Regions from separate parts of the Tatumella sp. UBA2305 genome, predicted to be linked through region 1. Evidence: predicted binding sites of a transcription regulator. Region 1 holds the regulator's gene; the other holds the start of a gene.
The links. The regulator CRP, encoded in region 1, controls carbon source genes, mostly activating them, when cyclic AMP is high. The targets are predictions, from matches to a motif close to ATGTGANNNNNNTCACAT.

Region 1 (9,202 bases):
ACAACGTTTTGAACAGTACCGTAATGATGAACAATTACTGAATCGCATCATGAAAGAGGGTGCAGAGAAGGCCAGCCTTCGTGCCCGTGAAACACTGGATAAGGTGTACCAGGCGGTAGGGTTTGTTGCCCGTCCTCTGTAACTTACCAGCCACCAACCGGTAATCTGTTGAGCATAGGGCCACCCACAAGGTGGCCTTTTTTATTACCTGTACCCATAAAAAAACGCCGGTGAACCGGCGCTTTTTGTAACTTACCGTGGAACCTGTCAGGCAGCAGATTTGTTATTCAGCTTGTGTTTACTGACAAAGCCCAGCAACACACTCAGGATGAATACCACCGCATACAGACCGTTGGCGGTAAACAGTGCTGCATGCGGGCCACTGTGGCTCACAATCGGACTGGTGACCACAAATGTCAGCATGGTACCAATGGTTCCACAGGTCAGAATGAAGTTCACCAGCTTTGGTGAAGCGACTTTGGTCTGCTGAGAGCCAAGTGTAATGATCGTGGTGTAAATAGCACTGGAACTGAAACCCAGAATCATAATAATAATATGCAGCATTGATACTGCCTGGCTGTGGGTAAACCAGAACATTAATACGGTGGCGAGTCCGGTAATCACTGCCAGGATTTTCTGCATATCAACAAAGCGCAGAATTACACTGAACACCCACATTCCTACCATATAGGCTGTCCAGAAGTTACCTACCAGTTGTCCGGCTTCGGTAATCGGTACACCAAGATCTTTGGTGGCATATTCCGGTACCCAGGAGATAAAACCAAGCTGGCCGAGGATATAGCAGAGTGCAGCGAGAGCCAGCAGGAATACGCCAGTCCCCCATTTTTCCTTTTCTGTCGGTTTCAACTGGCTGGATTTAGCCAATACAGGGAATTCCACCATCAGTGTCAGGATAAAAATAGCCACATAGATTAGGCCAATGCAGCAGTAAACCCAGTACCAGGGCAGGTTTTTTGCCAGAATCACACCTGCGATGATAGGAAACAGTGTTCCTGCCATGCTGAAGAATGAGTCAGTGAACAACAGTCGCGATCCCCGTTGCCGTCCTTCATACAGATGAGTAATCAGGAAAGTCCCTATCGACATAGTAATGCCACTGACAATACCCAGTACAAACATACATACAGAAAAGACAGCAAGACTTTGCCCGGTCACTAAACCGAAAATTGCCACCACCATCAGAATAAAGCCGAAAATCAGCTGGCGTTTTAACGGGATGATTTCCATCAGCCAGGCATTGAGGAAAATGGCCGCAAGAATTCCGGTATTTAGAAAAGTAAAAGTATTGCTCATGCTGGCAACTGGCACATGAAACGATTGAGCAATATTATCCATGACCATTCCGGTCACAATCACCAGGGCGCCGGTAAGCGCATAGGAGAAAAAGCTAATCCAGGTCAGGCCAATCAGGTTGGTCTTTGTCATTGTTTGACACCCTTGTAAGAATTAAAGGCGGTAATTACACCCAGGGATTGTAAAGTGAATCGTGATCTTTATATATAATCAATGAAATATCATGGTTTTATTTCATGAGAAACATGATTTTATTCACATAATTCCAGCATGTCATTGATCTTTTCCGCGATATCGGAGTTTTCTCTCCGGTAAATCTCTGGTTCTTACCCAACGAACTCTCTACAATTGAGCGCATTTTCCGTAGTGTGAATTCCATCAGGGAGTAATTATGTTGAAACGTACTTTGGCGGCAGCAGTGGCATTGCTTGCTCTTTCCTCTGCGGCTGCAGTGGCTGATACTCATGTGTTGCTGACGACTTCAGCCGGTAACATTGAGCTGGAACTGAATGATCAGAAAGCACCGATCACCGTTAAAAACTTTATCAGCTACGTCAATAGTGGCTTTTATAACAACACAGTATTTCATCGGGTAATTCCGGGCTTTATGATCCAGGGCGGGGGCTTCACTGCGGATATGAAAGAAAAAGCACCAGGAGCGCCGATTAAGAATGAGGCAGACAACGGATTACGTAACCTGAGGGGGACTATCTCTATGGCACGTACCGCTGATCCGGACAGTGCGACCAGCCAGTTCTTTATCAACGTTTCTGACAATGCCTTCCTGGATCATGGTCAGCGTGACTTCGGTTATGCTGTGTTTGGTAAAGTGATCAAAGGTATGGATGTTGCGGATAGTATTTCCCAGGTCGCTACTTCCAATGTCGGTCCTTATCAGAACGTTCCGTCAAAACCAGTGACGATTATTTCTGCAAAAGTTTTACCCTGAATAGCTATCCGCCAGTGAGATTACCAGTTAATCTCACTGGCTTCCTGCACTAAAAATGATGCCTGCCGCTGAATCGTCGGATGCCGAAAATGGCGATATGTCCGGAAAGACTTTGGATGATTATCGGGCGGGAAAGGCCAGCCATGTTACTTCTGATCGATAACTATGATTCTTTCACCTGGAACCTCTGCCAGTATTTTACCCAGGCAGGAGTGAGTGTCCGGGTAGAGCGTAACGACGCACTCACACTTGCAGATATTGAAGCATTACCCGTCACTCACCTGGTGATATCCCCGGGACCTTGTACACCTGATCAGGCGGGTATTTCGGTGGCGGCTATCCGTCATTTTGCCGGCAAAATACCCATTCTTGGCGTTTGCCTGGGACATCAGGCGATTGCGATGGCGTTTGGAGGCCATGTGGTTCGTGCCCGACAGCCCATGCATGGTAAAACTTCATTGATTTGCCACGATGGCCGGGGGGTGTTCAGTCAACTGAATAACCCACTGACTGTTACCCGTTACCATTCACTGGTTGCAGAGGCTGAAACACTTCCGGATTGTCTGGAGATCACTGCCTGGAGCGAAAACAATCATCAGTTTGATGAAATCATGGGAATCCGACATAAAACCCTGGCAGTCGAGGGAGTTCAGTTTCATCCTGAAAGCATTATGAGTGAGCAGGGTGTAGAATTATTGAAAAACTTCGTTAATCAGGCCGGTTAATGTTTGCCTTTACCTGATTTTTTATGCATATTTTTTGACTGGTTATTTAATTTAACAGACACGACAATCAGGCGGGATATTCAATGGCAAAAGAGACGATGGCAGTAAACCGGGAAACATTTGATCAGGTGATTTTGCCTGTTTATGCGCCAGCTCAGTTTGTCCCTGTCAGGGGTAAAGGCAGCCGCGTGTGGGACCAGCAGGGAAAAGAGTATGTTGATTTTTCCGGCGGGATTGCGGTAACGGCATTAGGCCACTGCCATCCGGCATTGGTTGAAACGTTGAAAACCCAGGGTGAAACTCTGTGGCACACCAGTAATGTTTTCACCAATGAGCCAGCTTTACGACTGGCAAGTAAGCTGATTGCCGCAACTTTTGCTGAGCGGGTCTTTTTTGCCAATTCTGGTGCTGAAGCGAATGAAGCGGCATTTAAACTAGCCCGTTACTATTCATCAGTGCGTCACAGCCCTTACAAAACAAAAATTATCGCTTTCCATCACGCTTTTCATGGTCGTACCTTGTTTACGGTATCGGTCGGCGGTCAGCCGAAGTATTCTGATGGTTTCGGGCCTAAACCGGCAGACATTGTACATGTTCCTTTTAATGACCTGGAGGCAGTGAAAGCGGTGATGGATGATCATACCTGTGCGGTCGTGCTGGAACCCATCCAGGGCGAAGGGGGGATCACACCAGCCACGCCTGAGTTTATGCAGGGATTGCGTGCGCTCTGTGACCAATATCAGGCATTGTTAGTCCTGGATGAAGTGCAAAGCGGAATGGGTCGTAGTGGTAAACTCTTCGCTTATGAACACTATGGAGTTACGCCTGATATTCTGACCACTGCCAAAGCATTAGGCGGCGGATTCCCTGTCAGCGCAATGCTGACTACTGAAGAGATTGCCTCAGCAATGTCTCCGGGAACTCACGGAACGACATACGGAGGTAACCCTCTGGCGTGTGCCATTGCTGAAACTGCATTGGATACCATAAACACACCAGAAGTGCTGGAAGGAATTGAACAGCGTCGTCAGTGGTTTGTTGAAGAACTTGAAAAAATTAATCAACGTTTCTCTGTCTTCAGCGAAATCCGCGGCAAGGGTTTACTGATTGGTGCCGCACTGAAAGAAGAGTTTCAGTCGAAGGCCCGTGATTTGCTGCATGCTGCAGCAGATGAGGGAGTAATGATCCTGACTGCCGGTACCGGGGTTATTCGCTTTGCACCGTCCCTGGTGATCCCTGAACAGGATGTCCGTGAGGGAATGTCCCGTCTGGCAAAAGCTGCCGAAAAGATATTTGCCTAAACTAGTCTCTGTTGGCAGCCTTTGGGCTGCCATTATTGTTATGTTCAGGGTGGGTATTTTTACTTATCAGCCACTGACCGTGACGGGGACGCTGACGCCAGACGATAGACGAAATAGTTTTCATCACTTTAAGATGGCTCAAGATCTGATCCAGCTGTCTTTCCATAATAGTGACCGGGCCGAGGGGAATTTTGTCCGGTGCATCCATGACAAAATTACTGTGATCCTCATCATTCTGGTAACGGAGCCGTTGTTGACACTGTTGCAGTGCTATTTCACAGGATTCCAGATAGCGCTGAGCAAGATTCGGAGTCAGCATGGTATGTTCACGGGCAAGTGTGGTCAGTACATTGATATGCTCAACGATGAACTGGCTATGCGTTACCCACAGGCGCATTTCACTCAGGTATTCGTTATCAAAGCCGGGTTCCTGCATGGCCTGATTCAGCGAATTAAACAGGGCATTATGCCGCTGGTTGGCTTTTATTCTGATATTTTCCAGCACATCGGCAGTTTGTTCAGGTCCAAGCAGGATTTGTAAGGCGGTCTGGTAGGTCTCCAGCACATCCTGAGCATTTTTACGTAATAACGCACTTTGCCATTGTGGCCATAGCCAAACCATCCCGGCAAAGGCAATCAGGCAGCCCATCAGCGTATCCAGCAGCCGGGGAACCAGGAAATTCACCCCATTCAGTGATAATAACTGCAGGCTGTATACCGCGGTCACGGTAAAACCAATCGTCGCCCATCCGTAATACTGGCGTGAGAAAAGATAGCTGAACAGTGTAATCACCAGCATCGTGAGCAGGATGACCGGTTCCGGGGTAGATAGCTTCAATGATAAGGCCGCAATAATAAGCCCGGCAAATGTGCCAAGGGCACGGTGTTGGATTCGTACCCGGGTGGCGATATAACCATTCTGGCTGACCAGAATAATGGTCATCAGTACCCAGTAAGGTTTTGGCATATTCAGCGACAGGGCCAACATACTGGCTGCCATCAGCATCACGGAGAAACGTCCTGCAGTACGCAGAGCCGTCGATTTAAATGACAAATAGCTGCGTAACGCCGGCCAAAAAGGTAAACGACGCTGAGTATCTGCCATAATATCACGGCGATAAAGCGGCATCCCTGATTGCAGCACTTTGGCTATTTTACTGAAGTGATAAGAGTAAAATTGTCCGACAGGATTGTCAGGATACCGACGGGCGATATTCTGTAACTCTTCCAGGGATTCACTCATCGAAAACTTGCCGGGTATCTGGTGATACAGGATATTGTCCGCTGTCTTTCTTAACTGCTCAGCCACCTGCCCGGCATTACGCTTGATTATGTCCGCTGACTGGCTTTTTTCCACCAGTTCCCTGACATCTTTGCTCTGGCTAAGAGTGACAGAAATGTGTTCCTGCAAATCTTCGGCCATCATAAATGTCCGGATTAAATAGCGTTCGCGGCTGTTTTTTTCCGCCGAAAGCATATGAATTTGCTGATAGCCAGTATTTATCAGATCGACAACTTTTTGTTGATAATTCAACAGTTCGGGCAGCGATTTATCATAATCGTTACTGCTGAGTAGTGCGTATTTCGCTTCACAATAGTTAGCCAGTGCACGGTACAGCAGGCTAAGAGTTTCCCGCAGCGGCTGATCTTTTGACAGTCTGAACCAATACCAGTTAAACAGTCCATACCATAATGTTCCGCCGCCATATAATAGTGGCGGGCCCCATACCGGCATTCTTCCAGCCAGACTGAGCGTAAAAGTCATGGCGATCAACGCACCCGGCAACAGACGGCCATGTAATGGACTGATTTCGCCGCAAACACCAATCAGCAGAGGTAAAATTCCGACAATAAATGGTAGTGGGACATTATGTTGCAACAACCATTGCAGCAGAAAGCTGCTGAAGGCAAACAACGATCCACCAATAATAATGCGCTTAAAAAAATGACGGTGCGGAGTGTCCAGCCCGGAAAGATTACAGCATGCGGGAACCAGCGAGAAGAGCAGCCCTTTTTGCAGATCTCCCGCCAGCCAGCTAATCGCAACGGGTAGACAGAGGACCAGCGTTTGACGCAGTGCGTAATTGACTTCCGGATGATAAATAATTCTGCGCCACATCAGATACAACCGCAGGTAGACAGTAAAACGGAACACGGCAGGGGCCTGCCGTGCATATCACAAATTAACGGGTGCCGTAGACGACGATCGTTTTTCCATGCGCGGAGATGAGATTCTGATCTTCCAGCATTTTAAGAATACGTCCTACTGTTTCGCGGGAGCAGCCGACGATTTGGCCAATTTCCTGACGGGTAATTTTAATCTGCATTCCATCCGGGTGAGTCATAGCATCCGGCTGTCGTGCCAGGTTAAGTAGCGTCTGAGCGATACGGCCAGTCACGTCAAGGAAGGCCAGGTTGCCTACTTTTTCAGAAGTGACCTGCAGGCGCCGGGCCATCTGAGATGACAAGCGCATTAAAATTTCGGGATTGACCTGGATGAGCTGGCGAAATTTCTTGTATGAAATTTCCGCAACTTCACATGCCACTTTGGCACGTACCCAGGCGCTTCGTTCCTGACCTTCCTCAAATAATCCCAACTCTCCAATGAAATCGCCCTGATTCAGATAAGAGAGGATCATCTCCTTTCCTTCTTCATCTTTAATCAGAACTGCGACGGAGCCCTTAACAATGTAGTAAAGGGTTTCCGCTTTCTCACCCTGATGGATAAGTGTGCTCTTGGAGGGGTATTTGTGAATATGACAATGGGACAGGAACCATTCTAATGTAGGGTCTGTTTGTGGTTTACCAAGAACCATTCTCTTCTATCCTCTGTTGTAATCGTGCCGGAAACACAGGGGGTAAGCTCCTGTGGGGCGCTGAAATCATAGGGCATTTTCGGCTGGCATTCACGACAATCAGTCAGGCTCCTTTCTGACGATCCTGCTCGTTTAGCCATAGTTGTCATCGGGTAAAAAAACTCTACCCTCTGTTTGTAGCACACCCTGACGAAACTGTCTCCTGTTGTCTTGTCTGACTTTTGTCATTTGGGGCAGATTGCTGTTTATACTCTGAAGGAGTAATCTGGCGGAAATTTTAACAATTGAGAGTGAGCATAATGCAGGCACGTGTGAAATGGGTCGAAGGACTGAACTTTATCGGGGAGTCTGCGTCCGGACACCAGGTTCTGATGGATGGAAACTCAGGCGATAAGGCACCCAGTCCGATGGAAATGGTCCTTATGGCAACCGGAAGTTGCAGTGCCATTGACGTGGTCTCTATTCTGCAGAAAGGCCGCCATGAGGTTGCTGATTGTGAGGTCAGGCTGACTTCTGAACGTCGTGAAGAAGCTCCTCGCTTGTTTACCCATATCAATCTGCATTTTATTGTCAGCGGCCATAATCTTTCGGATAACGTCGTTGAACGGGCAGTAACGCTATCTGCAGAAAAGTATTGTTCCGTATCTTTAATGTTGGGTAAAGGAGTGAACATTACCCATAGTTTTGAAGTGATTAATCGCTAACAAGGCGGTCACGGGTGCCAGGTAGCACCCGTGACCTTAGTTGAGGCAACGCTCTTCCATGAGTCGTTTGACCAGGGGAGTCATAATCAATTCCATGGCCAGCCCCATTTTCCCGCCAGGCACCACCAGTGTATTGATATGTGAAATAAACGAACCCTGGATCATGGCCAGTAAATAGGGAAAGTTAATTTCTTCCAGACCACGAAAATGGATCACGACAAAACTTTCATCCAGTGAAGGGATGGTTTTGGCGGCGAAAGGATTAGACGTATCGACAGTCGGTACCCGCTGGAAATTGATGTGGGTGCGTGAGAACTGTGGAGTGATGTAATTAATATAATCATCCATTGAGCGTACCACTGAATCCATCACTGCTTCTCTGGAGTGGCTTCGTTCACGCATATCCCTGACAAGTTTCTGAATCCATTCCAGGTTCACGATAGGCACTACGCCTACCATCAGGTCCACTTTATCGGCAACGTTATGCTGTTCAGTGACAATTCCACCGTGTAAACCTTCATAAAACAGCACGTCCGTATTGTCCGGCAGTGGCTGCCAGGGAGTAAATGTTCCGGGGACCTGTTTCCAGGGCACCGCTTCATCATAGGTGTGCAGATATTTTCGTGAACGGCCGGTACCCTGCAGGCCGTACTCGTTAAAGGTCTGTTCCAGCAATGAGAAGTCGTTCGCCTCGGGGCCGAAGTAACTGATATGTCGCCCTAAGTCACGGGCTTTGCGGATGGCAACATCCATTTCTGGTCTGCTGTAGCGGTGAAAGCTGTCACCTTCCAGCTCAGCGGCATGAATGTTGAGTTGCTGGAATATTTTACGGAAGGCAAGGCTGGTCGTTGTGGTACCGGCCCCGCTGGATCCGGTCACAGCAATAATAGGATGTCTGGCGGACATGAAAATTTGCTCCCTGGACCGATACGGCTGACAGCATTGTTAGCATGTCTGGCAGCGTGTGTCATCTGTCAGTAAGGAGAAGTTACTACTCAGCCCTGAAATCACTGGCAGGCATCAGAGTTACAGATTCATGTAATTCTGACCAAACGACGACAATTTTCCCTGCACTCAATTGCTGACGAATATCCGCTGTTTTTTCAGCCAGTGTACGCTCATATTCGCCATAATCGGTGCCTTCTCTGAGCACAAAGGACTCGATCAGGTTATCCAGGGTTTCAGGGGAGATTTGTTGCCAGGGAATGATCACGATTATTTATCCAGCCAGGTTGAAAGCCATTGCGGAATGCGTTGTTCAAGCCACATGACCGGACGAGTCAGAGATCCTCCGACAAAGCCAACGTGCCCACCATATGGGGACAACTGATAAGTGATGCTCGGCGACAGATGTTCCGGATTAGGTATCACATCCGGCACCATGAATGGATCA
Region 2 (9,202 bases), on a different contig from region 1:
GGTCACGCCAGCTGGAATAACGTCGCCATGACCCCGGATTTCGGGGTGCAATATATTCGGGGCACCGGTAACGGCAAAGATCTGGCAGGCCCGGTGAACAGCCAGAGTATTGGCTGGCAGTTATCCCTGAACCTGACGCCACAACTGAACTGGAAGCTGGGTTATGATTACCTGTCGAATAATGCCAACAGCTATCAGTACGCGCTGGTCACCCCGTACGCACATAATGCCTCATCAGGCCCTTACTTTGCACAACCGTTCTTCACCAGTACCCAGGATCTGGGGAATGGCAACGCCTGGTCGACCAGCCTGAACTATAACTACAACCAGAATCTGACCGTCGGTACCCGTTACACCTGGATGGATCTGACCCCACCGGCCGCTTCCGGCAGCCTGCGTCAGTCAGAATATCTGGTCTACGGTGTCTGGAACTTTGACGGCGTGCTGAAAGGACTGAGCCTGAATGACTTCCTCGGGGTGCAGACTTCTCCACTGTACAAGAAGGATTTCTGGCAGAACCGCGTCACTCTGCAATACGATTTCTGATGTATTTACGGCGGGTGCCTGCACCCGCTGTTTTTCCTGACCCCGCCAAAAATACCTGTTTTCTCTCCCGTCTGTCATTACCCTTAGCCGCCCTCCGGAAAAGCAATGGCGAAATTAATTTTAAATAAAATAACAACGGACTTAACAACCGGACAAAAAAAAGATTACACTAGCGCTATTATTCACGGGGACCCAATGGAATTGTCATTTGTCATTTCTTATCCGGTTATCGCACACTAAACTTCCTGCAGTTATTGCTATTCTGGCCATACTGATGTTGTTTATTGCCCCGGAAATATCCCGTTCATTACAAAACTCCTCCGCCACACCAACCGCCAGTATCTCTGCTTCTTCTGAGATGGCAATGCCGGGCATGTCTGTGACCGCGCACATAGCCATGGAGAAACACGCCGCCCCCCACAGTGCTCCGGCCGTTGACCCGATGTCGGGAATGGATGATATTGCCTGTGGATACTGCGTGATGCTGCTGCATATGCCGGTACTGCTGGCAATGATGGTCTTCCTGTGCTGGTTCAGTTTACTGTTGCGTCGGGCCCCACCTGCCAGGCGACATTACGCCCTGCCGGTTCGTTTATTCACCGGCGATCTTCAACCCAGGGGTCCTCCCCTCCGCTGCTGAATTTTATGTTCTGTTTCTGATGATGAACGGCAGATTATTTTGCCGTGGGTAAATAATATGTGCATTGGCGCAGGAATAATTACGCCTTAAATAAAAGACGGTTAATTCCGTGATTATTTCTCATCATCAGGATCAGACATTTATCTATTTTCAGAATAACCATTCAATATTGCCATTATGGTCACAGGTCTGGTTTTCAGTCTTCGGGAATTAATTATCGATCGCCATCAGGCGCGTCACCCGAAAATATATTTTTGATTTACGCAGGTCAGTCAATGACCGGCGACTCACAAGGAATGATTATGTCTTTTTCAGCCAAAAATATCGTTGCAGCGTTATCTTTACTGGGCAGTGCGTTACTCAGTCAGCAGGCGCTGGCACATGCTCATCTGACCTCTGCCGAACCGGCACAACAGAGTGAAGTTTCGGTCTCACCAGACCATTTAACACTGCATTTTTCTGAGGATTTAGAAGCCGCCTTTACCGGCATCACTCTGTCACAGGCCGATGGCAAGCAGGTAGCGACCGGTAAAGCCAGCGTGGAAGATACCGCGAAAAGTACCCTGATTGTGCCGGTGACTCAGCCGCTGAGTCATGGGAAATATCAGGTTGACTGGCATGCACTGTCTGTCGACGGGCATAAGACCAAAGGCAGCTATACTTTCACTGTGAAGTAAGCCCTGTGATGCCGGTATCAGTAGATACCGGCAGTCTCATCGGGGAGGTTCGACAGATAACATGGCTTCATCTTCATGGCTGCGGCGACGAAAATCACTGGGGCTGACCCCTACCCGTTTACGAAAAACCCTGGAAAAATAGAGCTGATCGTCATATCCCACTTCTCTGGCCACCGTGGCTACCGGTTCCAGGGTCGACTGTAGTAATAACCGGGCACGGATAATCCGTTGATCTTCACGCCAGCGCAGCAGGTTGACTCCCAGTTGTTCGCGGAACAGATGAGCCAGCCGTGACGGTGATAAACAGACATGCCGGGCAATATCCTCAATTTTCAGATCACTGGCCAGACGCAGTGTCATAAACTGACAGGCTTCCACTATTCGGGCATCACGAACCTGTTGCTGGTGTCTGGGATCTTCTTCTGCCGCCCTCAGCAACAGATTTTCCAGCAGATTCATCGACATTTCTTCGGCAAAGGGCCTTCCTGAATTGTGCACCTGTTCAATATTAATAAACAGCTGACTGAACTCAGCCTGCAAACTCTCCGGTAACCGCAATCTTCCTACGCCGGATTGCAGGGTGGACCACTGTAACCAGTTACTCCAGAAGGCTCTGGGTCGGAAATAGACCCAACGATGAAACCAGTTATCACTGTCCGGCGCCCGGCCATAGTAATGAGCCATTTGCGGCTGAAACAGCAACATATCACCGGGTTCACAGTCAAAACCGGCTTCGCCTTCAAAAACTCGTCCCTTTCCGCTGATGGTGAGATTAAGAATATACCCTTTCATCCCTTCCGGGCGGTCAATAAAGAAATCCAATGCTCCCCCGGCGGTGATGGGCGTCAGCCCGGCAACCAGCCAGGCATTAAAATGATAGCCAGGCAGTAGCGGATCTTTCTGTAATTTGCCGGATGACGAATGAAACATCATAAATTCTCCCCGGGACTAAATAAGCAAACTCACCAGGCGCATGGTGAATCACGTACTTTCAGACTTAGCTTTTTTGTTTATAGCGGTCAAAAATAACTGCCGCGAGCAAAATAGCCCCCCGTACGACATACTGTGAAAACGGTGAAATATTCAGCAGATTCATGGCATTTTCCACGGTGCCCAATATTAATACCCCGGCAACGACATAAGAAATGCGGCCTACCCCACCTTTTAGCGAAACGCCTCCTAACACACAGGCAGAAATCACTACCAGCTCATAGCCCAGCGATGTCATCGGCTGGCCGCTGGTCATACGGGATGCCAGAATGATTCCCGCAGCGGCTGATACCAGCCCGGAAAGGATAAAAATAATAATCCGGGTGCGGACAACGGGTACCCCGGCCAGTCTGGCGGCTTCTTCATTGCCACCAATCGCCAGCGTATTTCTGCCAAAAATGGTTTTATTCAGCAGGAATCCAAAGACGACCATCGTCAAAATCGTCAGCCAGATAGGTGCCGGCACCCCCAGCCAGTTGGCATATCCCAGGCTAAAAAACGAATCATCATCAATGCCCACCGCTTTACCGTCTGAGATGATATAAGCCAGACCGCGGACAATCTGCATCGTCGCCAGCGTCGTGATCAGGGCATTAATTTTAAGCCTCGCAATCACAAACCCATTGACCAATCCGGTCAGACAACCCAGCAATAAACCGGCTCCCACGCCAATCCACATATTTTCAGTCAGGTTCATCACCACTGCGGTCACCACCCCGGCACAGGCAATCACCGAAGCAACAGACAGATCAAAATCACCGGAGGCCAGGCAAAACAACATCCCGCAAGCCACCATACCTGACATCGACATGGCCAGTCCCAGGCCTTTCATATTAATGAATGTGGCAAAGTTCGGGACAAAAATAGCGCAGACAACAAACAGCAATGCAAACACCACCAACATGCCAAAATTGTTCCATAGCCGGTTCAGGCGTTGCCCGGAAGACACTGCCAGCGGTGCAGTGGCAGAAGGGGTTGAAGTTGAATTAGTCATAGTTAACTCCTGATTTCAGACAACAGCCGGTTGTCCGGAGGTCACCGGCATCGCCAGGCTCAACGCCTGAGGTTCGCTCGCCTGGTCATGAGAAAGTTCACCGGCAATGGCACCTTCCCGCATCACGAGAATACGATCCGCCAGTCCTAACACCTCCGGCAGGTCACTGGAGGCAAACAGCACGGCGACGCCCTGCGAGGCCAGTTGATAGATCAGCTGATAAATTTCATGTTTAGCGCCCACGTCGATACCGCGGGTAGGCTCATCCAGTAGCATCACTTTAATATGGCTTTCGGATAACCAACGGCCGAGGATGGCTTTCTGCTGATTCCCGCCAGAGAGCCGGGCGATTTGTTGTTCACCGGTCGGGGTCTTGATTTTTAAACCACGAATATGCTGCCCGGCGTTCTCCAGTTCCCAGTGGTTATCCACCAGCCAGCCAGCCGACAAATGTTCCCGCCTGGCGCTGATATTGATATTTTCATTGACCGAGTGAACGGGAATGATACCGTCAGCTTTTCTGTCTTCCGGGCAGAGCAGAATGCCGGAACGAATAGCATCAATGGGTTGCGACAGACGGAGTTTTGCCCCTTCGAGCCACACCTCACCGGAAAGTATTTTGCTGGCACCAAACAATCCTTTGAGTAATTCGGTCCGCCCGGCACCGACCAGGCCGAATAATCCAACAATTTCCCCGGCACGGACCTGCAGTGAAACCGGTTGTTTCACCCCGGTGGTATGGAATTTATCCAGCCTCAGACGGGTTTCACCGAGGGGGCGCGGCTGGTAACCATAGATATCACCAATCTCGCGACCCACCATCGCCTGCACCAGTTGTTGATGACTAAGCCGGGTCATATCATCGAAAGTGCAGACGTAGCGACCATCTTTAAATACCGTCACCGCATCACTTAAGGCAAAAATTTCTTCCATCCGGTGCGAGACATAAAGCACCACTTTGCCCTGTGCCCGCAGTTGACGGAGCACACGAAACAGGTGCTCAGTTTCGCGGGCAGACAACGAGCTGGTCGGTTCATCGAAGGCAATCACCTGCGCATCACGCGCCAGCGCTTTGGCTATCTCCACCATCTGCCACTGGCCGAGTGACAGGTATTTAAGCGGAGTTTCCGGGTCGATAGTCATCCCGAGAGCGCTGAGTTGCTGTTGGGCTTTTTGTCGCAACAGCTTTTTATTTAACAATCCACCCTGACCGGGTAATTGACCCAGGAAAATATTCTCGGCAACTGTCAGTTCCGGCACGAGATGCAATTCCTGATAAATAATGGCAATACCCGCCTGTAAAGCCTCGGTGGTATTACTGAATGCCACCGGTTTCCCCTGAAGAATTAACGTTCCTTCGGTGGGGGTATAACTGCCGCTGAGGATTTTCAGTAACGTCGATTTGCCGGCGCCATTTTCGCCCATCAATGCATGGATCTGCCCCTGCTCACAACTGAAGGAGATATCCTGCAACGCTTTAACTCCGGGGAAACTTTTGCCTATCCCCTGAAACGCCAGAGGCGCGGTGGTTCTGATCATAACGGCTCCCGCTCACAGTCAATGACAACATGGCAATTTTGACGCTCCGCCACTGCTGACGACGGAGCGTGGCTGTGGTTTACATCAGCCCTTTTTTCTTCAGTTCCTGCTTAAAGTTGTCACGGGTAATCAGTACCACATCGGTAACTTCGGTAAATGCAGGCGGTTGCTCATCTTTTGTCACCCAGTTAAACAACATCTGGCTGCTTTTATAGCCGTGGATATCCGGGCTCGGCAGTAAAGAACCGTAGAAACCGGTGGCTTTCGCTTTGGAAAGTTCGCTGACGGCATCGACTCCGTTAATGCCAATACCAATCACATCTGCGGCTTTAAATCCCTGGCCTTCAGTCGCCCGGACACCCCCCAATACGGTGTTGTCATTCATACCAACAATCAGCCAGTGCTTAACCTGTGGGTGCTGAACCAGTAACGAATTACCGGCATCCAGCGCCCCCGGAATATCATTTGATTTGGTGGGAATCTGATAAATCTGTGCAGCAGGGAAACCCGAGGCTTTCAGGGCGTCCATAGCGCCGGTAGTACGACGTCGGGCAGTATCCAGTTCATCCGCGGTAATCGCCATCACCGCAGTGTCTTTCACATCCCAGCCACGTTTCTGCATCTCTTTATAGAGTTCCTGGCCCTGACGCTCACCGATTTTGGTGGCCGCCATCATCACCAGCGGGACAGCCGTTATCGGCTGACCTTTGGCATTCACAAACTGGTCATCTACCGCAATCACTTTCATATCGTAACTGCGGGCTTTAGCAATAATCGCGGCCCCGAGTTTAGGATCCGGGGTACAGATAACAAAGCCTTTGGCACCGCTGGCCGCCAGGCTGTCAATGGCATTCAGCGTCTTTTCTCCGTCAGGAACCGCAATCTTTATGACATTAAACCCCATATCTTTGCCGGCTTTATCGGCAAACGCCCATTCGGTCTGGAACCAGGGTTCTTCCGGTTGCTTGACCAGAAATCCAAGTTTCAGGGTATCTGCCAATGCTGAATGGGACATCAGGGCAGCCAGGCCAAACGCAGCTAACAGTTGGGTATATTTACGCATCATTCTCTCCGGCAATGGTCACGATGTCGGGTGGCAGAACAATGGACTTCAGCAGTTACGCCTGGCCGAATGGTCACTCCCCCCGGTAAAATCAGGGTTAGTTGTATCGTTGTTTACTTCAGGAAAGGGAGAGCAAAATCACATCACTCAATGACAGTGAATTTATCCATACATTCAGCTAAATTAACCTTTATATAACATTTGAGGTCGATCACAATTTCGGTCATTTATCGGATAAAAAAGGGAATAAAGCCATATTTCACAGAAGTTATGGCCATTCCCGGAGGAAAGGGAAAGAACACTTAATCGCTATGCATAGCTGTTTTTTACCGGTTCAGTGGGCAATCCCTTGCCACGGTGTCATCAACAGCCTTGTGTTATAAGCCATCAGCTTAACCGACGGACCGGCGCATTTTTCTGTCGGCTCCACCAGTAAGTCAGCAGGCGCTGCAAACTGATAAACACAAACAACAGAATTCCGATAGCAATTTTGGTCCACCAGGAGCTCAGCGTGCCGTCAAAATTAATCCATGTCTGGATCAGGCCCTGAATCAGTACGCCAAACAGAGTCCCCAGCACAGTGCCTACCCCGCCTGACAGTAAGGTTCCACCGATCACCACTGAGGCTATCGAATCCAGCTCAACCCCGACACCCGCCAGTGCATAGCCGGCAGAGGTATATACTGAGAAGACAATTCCGGCCAACACTGACAGGGTGGTTGACAGCATATAGACCTTCAGCGTGGTCGCCCGGACCGATACTCCCATCAGCCGGGCAGAGGTCAGGTTTCCGCCGATGGCGTAGACCTGGTTACCAAAGCGACTGCGGTGAGCCAGCAGGATCCCGCCAGCGACCACCACCAGCATAATCACCGCCAGCAGGCTGAGGCGCCCACCTCCCGGAATCTTCCAGCTTAGTGAGGACAAGGTGGTATACAGCGGATCGTCAATCGGGATTGAGTTTTCAGAGATCAAATAACTACAACCACGCAGCAGAAACATCCCGGCCAGCGTAATGATAAACGGAGGGATCTTCAGGGCATCAATCAGCCAGCCCATCATTGCTCCGAAGGCCGCGCCAGCCACCAGAATAATCGCAAATGCCAGCCATGGATCCATATGGTACTGAGTGATCATCCGCGCGATAAACACCCCGGTAAAGGCGATCACTGCCCCTACCGACAGATCGATACCGCCGGAGAGGATCACAAAGGTCATCCCCACCGCAATAATCCCGAGAAACGCATTATCGGTCAGGATATTACAAATCACTCTGGTCGTCGCGAACGCCGGATACTGGCTCAGACAAAACAGATAGCCAGCGACAAAGACCACCAGCGTGATCATTAAAGGTAAATAGCGTTTAATCATCAGCGTTCTCTCCGGGTAAACAGCGCCAGAAACCGCGGAGACTGCAGCAGCAGCACCGCCATCACCACCAGGGCTTTTACCACCTGATTCAGTTCCGGCTGGAATCCTGACAGCAAAATCCCGGTGTTCATCGCCTGGATAATCAGCGCCCCGACCAGTGACAGAAACAGATTAAATCGTCCGCCAGCCAGTGCCGTGCCGCCAATCACCACCGCCAGGATGGCATCCAGCTCCAGCCACAGCCCGGCATTGTTCGCATCTGCTGCACGGATATCTGCGGCGACCAGAATCCCGGCCACCGCGGCACAAAGCCCGCTAATCACATAAGCGACAATCACTATCACCGCACCATTCACCCCGGCATTACGGGCTGCGCGCAGATTGATCCCTGTAGCTTCAAGAAATAAACCCAGCGCGGTTTTACGCACCAGCAGCCCTGTCAGCAGGGCGATAAATAAAGTGATCCACACAGGCACAGGTAATCCCGCCAGGGCGCCAGATCCCAGCCAGGCCAGCGATGGATTATCAAAGGTGACGATTTGCCCCTGGGTGATCAACTGAGCAATTCCCCGCCCGGCCACCATCAGGATCAGTGTCGCCACGAAAGGTTGTATTTTAAGAACCGCCACCAGGATGCCATTCCACAGGCCGCAAACGACACCACTGAGTAACGCGACACCCACCACCACCGGCAGTGAGTGGCCCGCCACCATCATGCTGACGGCGCTTGCCCCGGAGATAGCCATCACCGCTCCGACCGACAGATCGATTCCTCCGGTGGCGATCACCAGCGTCATTCCCAGAGACAGAATAGCGACCGGAGCGGCCCGGTTCAGAATATCGATCGGGCTGCCAAATAACCGGCCATCACGAATCTGTACTGAAAAGAAATTATCCGACACCAGGCTGTCAATAATCAGCACCAGTATCAGGGCGAGAATTTGCGGAATCCCCGGCGGCCAGCGCCGTTTATGTTTCTCCGCCACTACTACGGTTTCAGGAATTTCAGCCATTCTGACCTCCTCCGTCGGCAATCGCGGTCATGATCGTCCCTACCGACAGCCGTTCCAGTGGGATCTCAGCCACCTGTCGGTGATCACGCAAAATAATCACTCTGTCGGCATAGCCCACCAACTCCTCCAGCTCGGACGAGATCACCAGTAGTGCCAGCCCGTCGGCACACAGCGATTCAATCAGCCGGATGATTTCCGCATGGGCGCCAATATCAATACCGCGGGTTGGTTCGTCGAGAATAAGAAACTGCGGGCGGGTCACCAGCCAGCGCGACAACAAGACTTTTTGTTGATTACCCCCGGACAGTAGCTCTACCGGCTGTTCAGCATCCGGGGTACGGATCCCCAGGCTTTTGATCAGTCGTTCCG

Region 2: B3Z23_RS17515 (arabinose ABC transporter substrate-binding protein) is a predicted target of CRP. The motif match lies at 6,649-6,666, and genes of this name have one in related genera.

Annotation. Positions count from the first base shown of each region.
Region 1 is NZ_DDVT01000018.1:169,038-178,239, forward strand. Features, by position in the region: gene trpS (tryptophan--tRNA ligase) at 1-142, shown strand, start outside; gene tsgA (MFS transporter TsgA) at 268-1,446, opposite strand; gene ppiA (peptidylprolyl isomerase A) at 1,706-2,263, shown strand; gene B3Z23_RS11795 (anthranilate synthase component II) at 2,407-2,988, shown strand; gene argD (bifunctional acetylornithine/succinyldiaminopimelate transaminase) at 3,072-4,289, shown strand; gene B3Z23_RS11805 (YccS/YhfK family putative transporter) at 4,291-6,408, opposite strand; gene crp (cAMP-activated global transcriptional regulator CRP) at 6,473-7,105, opposite strand; gene B3Z23_RS11815 (OsmC family protein) at 7,405-7,809, shown strand; gene B3Z23_RS11820 (phosphoribulokinase) at 7,846-8,715, opposite strand; gene B3Z23_RS11825 (YheU family protein) at 8,801-9,022, opposite strand; gene B3Z23_RS11830 (hydrolase) at 9,025-9,202, opposite strand, start outside.
Region 2 is NZ_DDVT01000025.1:57,647-66,848, reverse strand. Features, by position in the region: gene B3Z23_RS17545 (TonB-dependent receptor) at 1-546, shown strand, start outside; gene B3Z23_RS17540 (DUF2946 domain-containing protein) at 755-1,186, shown strand; gene copC (copper homeostasis periplasmic binding protein CopC) at 1,489-1,863, shown strand; gene araC (arabinose operon transcriptional regulator AraC) at 1,900-2,793, opposite strand; gene araH (L-arabinose ABC transporter permease AraH) at 2,861-3,847, opposite strand; gene araG (L-arabinose ABC transporter ATP-binding protein AraG) at 3,863-5,386, opposite strand; gene B3Z23_RS17515 (arabinose ABC transporter substrate-binding protein) at 5,466-6,449, opposite strand; gene yjfF (galactofuranose ABC transporter, permease protein YjfF) at 6,837-7,820, opposite strand; gene ytfT (galactofuranose ABC transporter, ATP-binding protein YtfT) at 7,820-8,833, opposite strand; gene B3Z23_RS17500 (sugar ABC transporter ATP-binding protein) at 8,826-9,202, opposite strand, start outside.